3 regions of the Rhodococcus erythropolis R138 genome follow, and region 1 is predicted to be linked to each of the others. Evidence: riboswitches for the same ligand, from Rfam matches in the RefSeq annotation. Region 1 holds a riboswitch; each other region holds the start of a gene.
The links. Region 1 has a riboswitch for S-adenosylmethionine ahead of H351_RS32965 (putative leader peptide). Riboswitches for the same ligand answer to the same signal wherever they lie in the genome.

Region 1 (2,262 bases):
ACACAGGAACAACCAGCACACTTCGCACCGCTCGATCCCGGAGTCGAGTGGCCGAGTTTCGTTCACCACACCGGCGCAGAATTGGAGACCGCGGGGATCTACGGGCTCGGTTCCGAGGACGGGATCAAGATCGGCGAACACGCGACCGGGCCGGTGGTGACTCCGCAGACCCGTGACTACACCCCTGGTATCGACGGAGAGCAGCGATTGGTGGAGTACGCCGAGTCGTGGTTGCCCGGTGTCGATTCCACCCGTGTCGAGTCGCTCACCTGCCTGTACACGAGCACGCCGGACAGTAACTTCGTCATCGACCGAGTCGGAGCCGTCACGGTGGCGGCGGGGTTCTCGGGGCATGGGTTCAAGTTCGGTCCGGCCTTGGGTGAACTTGTGGCGGACCTCGTCGACGGAACCACCCTCGCTCCGGAAGTTTTCAGGCTGGGGGAGCGTTGACCAGATTCATGGAGGAAAGTGTTGTGGCACTGGAGCTCGGAACTCGGCAGCTCGAGGGTGTCGGAGCGGTAGAGGTCTATTCGGTATCGCAGGACGATCCCTTGGCAGCTCCACTGATCGCGGAGTTGGCACTCGAATACAGTTCGCGTTACGGCGGGACTCGCGAAGCGATGCTCGAGGATCTCACGACGTATCCGGCAGAAGAATTTGCCTACCCTCAGGGTGCGCTTCTGGTGCTCACCCACGACGGTCTGCCGATCGCCGGTGGTGCGTTTCGTCAATTCGATTCCACCACTGCCGAACTGAAGAGAATCTGGACATCGGTCGACTATCGGAAGCGCGGCCTCGGCAAGGCCGTCGTTCGCGAGTTGGAACGAGAGATCGAACTTCGTGGATACAACCGGGTGTTTCTCACGACGGGTCCTCGGCAACCCGAGGCCGTCGCGCTGTATCTGTCCAGTGGATACACACCGCTTTACGACGCGTCACTCTCGCCCGAAGAGGTGGGCATCCACCCGTTCGAGAAACAACTTCGGGTCCTCGAAAATGTGACTCGAGCAGCAATTCCTACCGACCGGGTTGACAACACCCGGGTTTAACCTCGTACACTTGCGAACGACCATCCAGAGCGACCGAGAGACCTGGCTCATTGAAGTCGCAGCAACCCCCCGAGTGATCGGGTGCGGGTGCTACCGCCAGGACCGATGGAGGAACACGAAATGAAGGCAGTCGAAGGCGGTTTCGATACCGCCTGGTCGCGTCGTCACGTAGACCTGTGCCGCACCGCGGGATCTTTCTGTACCAACTGACCTCGGTCAGTCATTCACACTCAGGCGAGTCGTCGACAAGTCTGTTTTCTCTTCTCTCACAAGTGATTCGTGCTCGATCGCCTTTCTCGTCTCAGGCGACGGGTGCGCTCTTCGGCATGCCTCTTTAGGAGTTCTTGGTGTCTTCGCCCTCATTCGGTGCCCGCAAACGCGCGACCGTAATCGCCGGTATCGGTGCTGTCTCGGTTCTCGGCACCGTCCTCGCCGGCTGCAGCAGCGGGAGTGACAGTGCTGCCGACGCAGGCCCCGCCCAGTCCGGCGGAACCCTTCGCTACGGTCTGTCGCAGGCGCCGACGTGCGCCGATCCGGCCCAGGCCGGCAGTAACCAGACCGTGTATGTCACTCGGACCGTGGTGGATTCGCTGACCGATCAAAATCCCGACACCGGAGAGATCACCCCGTGGCTCGCCAAGAGTTGGGAGATCAGCCCCGACGCCGCTAGCTTCACGTTCGTCCTTCGCGACGACGCCACCTTCAGTGACGGCACACCGGTGACGGCGGATTCGGTGAAGAAGACCTTCGACTCGGTCAAGAATCTCGGACCGAACGCGTCGTTGGCGAAGAGTTACCTGTCCTCGTACACGGGTACCGACGTCGTAGATGCTCACACGGCGAAGATCAATTTCTCCGGACCCAATGTTCAGTTCCTGCAGGCAACTTCGACGCCACAGCTCGGAATCCTCGCCGATTCCACCACCGCGCTGGCATCCGAGCAGCGCTGCCCCGGTGCCGCGGTGATCGCCTCCGGACCGTTCGTGTACACCGACTGGCAGCAGGACAAGAGCGTCAAGATCGCCAAGCGTGCGGGATACAACTGGGCGTCGGACGCGGTCGCGCATCAGGGTGAGGCCTACCTCGACGGCGTCGACTTCACTGTGGTCCCCGAATCCGGTGTGCGGGCAGGCAGCGTGGCCTCCGGCCAGCTCGATGCGGTCAGCGATGCGCTTCCGCAGGATGCGCCGCAGATCGAGGGCGCAGGCGGACG
Region 2 (2,262 bases), 2.7 Mb from region 1:
CTCACCTGCGATGGCGTCGAGGTCGTCCACGAGGACGCCCGGCCGCAACCGGAAGCCGTCGATTCCCAACTGCTGCCACCGGAGCAGGAGATCCGCCAACTCCGCAGCAGAGCCGGTGAAGGTCAGCGCGTCCGAACGGTATTCGGCGCCGGCCTGCGCGTCGAGGCGAGCGAGCCGTTCCTTTCCGGTTTCTTCCGGCGTATCGAAGAAGACGACGATGTCGGTGAAGACCCGAAGAGGTTCGCCGGTGCGCTGCACGTGTTCTTCGGCTGCTCGCACTTCACCCAGGATTGCCGTGACCTGCTCGTCGTCGAACGGCGTCACGAACACCAGATCGGCCGTCCGCGCCGCCAGTTCGTACGCGACCCGCTGATGTGCCAACGCGGTAACGACGGGATGCCCCTGCGGCGGGCGCGGAGTCACCGACGGTCCACGGACCGAGAGGTACTTTCCCTCGAAGTCGATGTAGTGCAGCTTGTCTCGGTCGATGAACCGGCGCTGCTCCACGTCGCGGATCTCGGCGCCGTCCTCCCAGCTGTCCCAGAGTCGCCGGATTACGTCAGCCGCCTCCGCAGCTTCGTCGAACAGGTCGCGCACGAAGTCCGGGAGGACGCCTGAAACGATCGACTGACGGTCGGCATCGGTGAGCGCGGGGATGTCGCGACGCCCAAACTGTGCTGCCTCGGATTCCGACGCCGAAACCTTCACCTGCCATCCGGCGCGACCGCGCGAGGTGTAATCCAGCGTGGCAACGGCTTTGGACACGTGAAACGGCTCGGTGTGAATGGTGGTGATGGTCGGGATCAAGCCGATGTTGCTCGTGATCGGTGCCAGTCGGGCGGCCACGAGATGTGCGTCGAGCCGAGCGCGCACCCGATCAACCGCGTCGTCGACGGGCTCGAGTGGGTTGGCCGGCACCGAGAGACTGTCCTCGATGGTGACGAAATCGAGCAGACCACGCTCGGCGGTCGTCACCACGTCAGTCCAATACGACGCGCTGAACAGCTCACTCGGGCGCGAGTGTGGCTCTCGCCAGGCTGCAGGGTGCCAACCGGCACCGTCCAGCGCTACGGCGAGATGCAACGGAGCAAGATGAGAAGAGGGGGTGGAGGTCATCGGCGCATACTCCTGTTCGAGAACTACTCGGGAGCGCACAGTGCCGACCGCAGAAACCGTCAGCACCCGACTGACGGTTCTCGTGGCGACTGCCGCTTGCGACACGCACCGCGCGTATCGCCAGGTGTGATTCCGGGGCACCCCATCGGCATGAAGGGTTGCCGTCCAGCTAGCCGGTCCTTGTTGCTGGAGCTCTGCACCTACCTCGACGGTAGTGAGTACGCGACAGCCCGGCAATCACCCAGAACTGCGCCGGGGTGCCGGAAACCGCCTGCCACCTCAGATGATCGAGCGTGCCGCCTTTTCGCTCTCGAGGATTCGAATACCGGCAGCGCTGAGCCTCCGGGCTCCCTCGGCCGCGTCGACAGGCTCACCGACCGTCACGTGCGCGCCGAGTGGAACGACCGAATGAACAATTGTCTCGTCGTAGACGTGCACCAGGTTGCACCCCTGAGCCCCGTCACGACCACGCTGACCACCGACTTCCACGTTCAAGTCCTGGGTGTAACACGTCGACGACGCCACGGACACCGGAATGCCGGCGAACGTCGCCGTCGTCGAATAGTGCAGATGCCCAGCAAGAATCGCCCGGACGTCGCTGCCACGCAAGACGTCTGCCAACCGGGACTGATCGCGCAACTCCACCAGAACCGCGAGATCCTGAATGCACGGAACCGGCGGATGATGCAGCGCCAGAATTGTTCCGTCGGGCGCGGGCACCGCCAATTCTGAGCGTAGCCAATCCAATTGACGATCCGAGATCTCACCGTAGTGGTGACCGGGAACCGACGAATCCAGGGTGATCACCCGCAGTCCGTCAAGGTCGTAGACGTTGTCGACGGGATGATCGGTGGCGTCCTCGCCCAACAGCAGAGACCTGAAAGTAGAGCGGTCGTCGTGGTTGCCCATCGCCCAGATGACCTGCGCATCGATCTCGGCCGCCACGGGTTCCACGATGGCTTTCAATTCCGCGTATGCGTCGGGGTGTCCCTGGTCGGTCAGGTCGCCGGTGAATATCAGTGCATCCGGGCGTGCGCCCGAGGCCACGATCCCGCTGAGCACTTCCCGCAATCTCGTCGACGCATCCACGGCGTCGTACAACTCCCCCTGAGCCACCAGATGCGTGTCACTGAGGTGCACCAGGAA
Region 3 (2,262 bases), 900 kb from region 1:
CGCTGATTCGAAACCAGGATGTTCACGGCGTCTACCAACCGCGTCACGTCGTCCGAGCTGCTACCGAGGCCGAGGCTGGCGCGAACTGCACCGCCGGAGAGGCCGAGGCGTGCGAGAACCGGGTGTGCGCAGAAGCGACCGTCGCGAACTCCGATGCCGTGCTCGGCGGAGAGGAATGCGGCGATTTCGCCCGCTTCGAATCCGTCGACGGTGAAGGTGACGATTCCGACGGCGTCCGGTGCGTCATTCCACAGTCGCACGAGCGAGACGCCCTCGATGGCGGACAATCCGTCGGTGAGCTGGGCGGTGAGTGCCTTCTCGTGCTCGGCGATGACGTCGAAGTCCAGCGCGTGCAGGGTTTCGCATGCGGTCGCGATGGCTGCCGCACCGAGAACGTTGGGGGAACCTGCCTCGTGGCGGGCAGGCGCGCAGGCCCACTCCGTGGACTCGATGGTCACCTCACGCACGGCGCCGCCGCCGGCGAGGTACGGCTGAGCCTCGTCGAGCCAGTCACGGCGTCCGACCAGAACACCCGCGCCGAAGGGCGCATAGAGCTTGTGACCGGAGAAAGCGATGTAGTCGACGCCGCATTCCTGCAGGTCGATGCGACGGTGGGGAGCCAGCTGAGCAGCGTCGACGAGGATACGTGCGCCGCAACGATGAGCGATGTCAGCCAAGCGTGCAATCGGCAGGATCTCGCCGGTCACGTTGGAGGCACCGGTGATTGCGAGCAGCGCTGCAGGCTTGGTGCACAGTTCACCGATCAGACGCTCGATCGTCTCTTCGATGGTGTCTGCGGCGGTGACGATACGAGCGTCGTTCCACGGCAACAGGTTTGCGTGATGTTCGACGTCGAGGACGACGGTGCTGCCGGGAACGCACTGCGCAAGCAGGTTCAGCGAATCGGTGGTGTTCCGGGTGAAGACGACAACCTGATCGTCGGCACAGTTCACGAAACGAGCAACGGATTCACGAGCGTTCTCGTAGGTGAGCGTGGAGATCCGGGACGCATAGCCGGCACCGCGGTGGACGCTGGCGTATGTCGGCAGCAACTCGGCGATACGGTCGGTGACCTGGGCCAATGCCGGCGCACTCGCGGCGTAGTCGAAGTTGGCGTAGGAGCATTCGCCGCCCTGAACCAATGGAACCTGCAGGTCAGCACCCGAAACCTTGGCAATCGCGGTGGTGCGGCAGGTGTCGGCACTCAATACAGCAGTCATCGAAGACAATCCTCACGTTCAAGGACTCGTTCGTCGGGTGATGGCCCCGGAAGAGTCCGCGCTTGCCGCATTCGTTTTCGAACGCAGCCGGGTCGTCACCCGGAGCACCCCACCGCGGAGGAGGGTTGCCGACCAGCAAGCCGGGGCTGAACACTGGTACTCGTGACCTGGCAACGAGGATGGCAGGAACCTCCCGTGCTTGTCAAGACGAAGCCGCGAAGATCTCCGTCAGGGCGCGATGGTCCGGCAAGCAAGGTGGAGCGCGAGTCTCGTTTCCGGATCTGCGAGATCCACCGAGAGAAGGCGCTGAATTCTATCGATCCGACTCGATACGGTGTTGCGGTGCAAGCCCATTCGGGTTGCGGTGTGAGCCAGAGACGATTCTTCGTCGAGGTACGTCGACAGAGTCTCGAGCAACTCTCCATTCGAATCGCGTAGCGGCGCGAGCAGTGCCGCGGCTGCGGGCTGAAACGTGTCGGTTCGCGTCCACGCCAGCAGCAACTGCGCCAGACCCAGGCGGTCCACGTGCAGGAAGCGGCCTGTCTGCGACCTCGAACCCGCGAGCCGAGCGGCATCCCCGGCCTCAGACAGGGACGCACCGATTCCAGCCGGACCGTCGTGTGCGCGTCCCACACCGACCCAGGTCTCCATCGTGGGTTCCAACCTCGCCTGAGCTGCACGGATGCTCTCGGCGATCCTGGTGATCGACTCCGGTCGCGGCTCGCCCGGCAGAGTGGTCCACGCTGCCCAGCCGTCAGCCTGTTCCACGACATTGGCGCCGATTCCCTCGGCGGCGAGGGCGTCTGCGACCTCACTGCGCCTGGCCACCAGGTCGACCTCACCGACCGCCAGGACTTTGATGCCGATATGCCATCCGTCCAGTGCCCAACCCGCGTCGAGTGCGCGCCGGAGCAGTCCGGGTGTGGCGTCTGCTGACGTGTCGATCAGTTCACCGAGTAGCGCGCTACGCCGGCGCGCTTCACGCTCGTCGACCATGCGTGCAACGGCCAGTCGGTGCCCGGCAGCCAACGAGGCCACGTCG

Region 2: another riboswitch for S-adenosylmethionine. It lies ahead of H351_RS12780 (LLM class flavin-dependent oxidoreductase); the one in region 1 lies ahead of H351_RS32965 (putative leader peptide).
Region 3: another riboswitch for S-adenosylmethionine. It lies ahead of H351_RS00275 (aminotransferase class V-fold PLP-dependent enzyme); the one in region 1 lies ahead of H351_RS32965 (putative leader peptide).

What each region holds. Positions count from the first base shown of each region.
Region 1 is NZ_CP007255.1:5,393,459-5,395,720, reverse strand. Features, by position in the region: gene H351_RS24735 (FAD-dependent oxidoreductase) at 1-450, shown strand, start outside; gene H351_RS24730 (GNAT family N-acetyltransferase) at 459-1,049, shown strand; SAM riboswitch class I at 1,067-1,161, shown strand; gene H351_RS32965 (putative leader peptide) at 1,155-1,259, shown strand; gene H351_RS24725 (ABC transporter substrate-binding protein) at 1,397-2,262, shown strand, end outside.
Region 2 is NZ_CP007255.1:2,724,268-2,726,529, reverse strand. Features, by position in the region: gene H351_RS12780 (LLM class flavin-dependent oxidoreductase) at 1-1,221, opposite strand, end outside; SAM riboswitch class IV at 1,204-1,317, opposite strand; gene H351_RS12775 (phosphodiesterase) at 1,396-2,262, opposite strand, start outside.
Region 3 is NZ_CP007255.1:57,705-59,966, forward strand. Features, by position in the region: gene H351_RS00275 (aminotransferase class V-fold PLP-dependent enzyme) at 1-1,220, opposite strand, end outside; SAM riboswitch class IV at 1,274-1,388, opposite strand; gene H351_RS00280 (PucR family transcriptional regulator) at 1,449-2,262, opposite strand, start outside.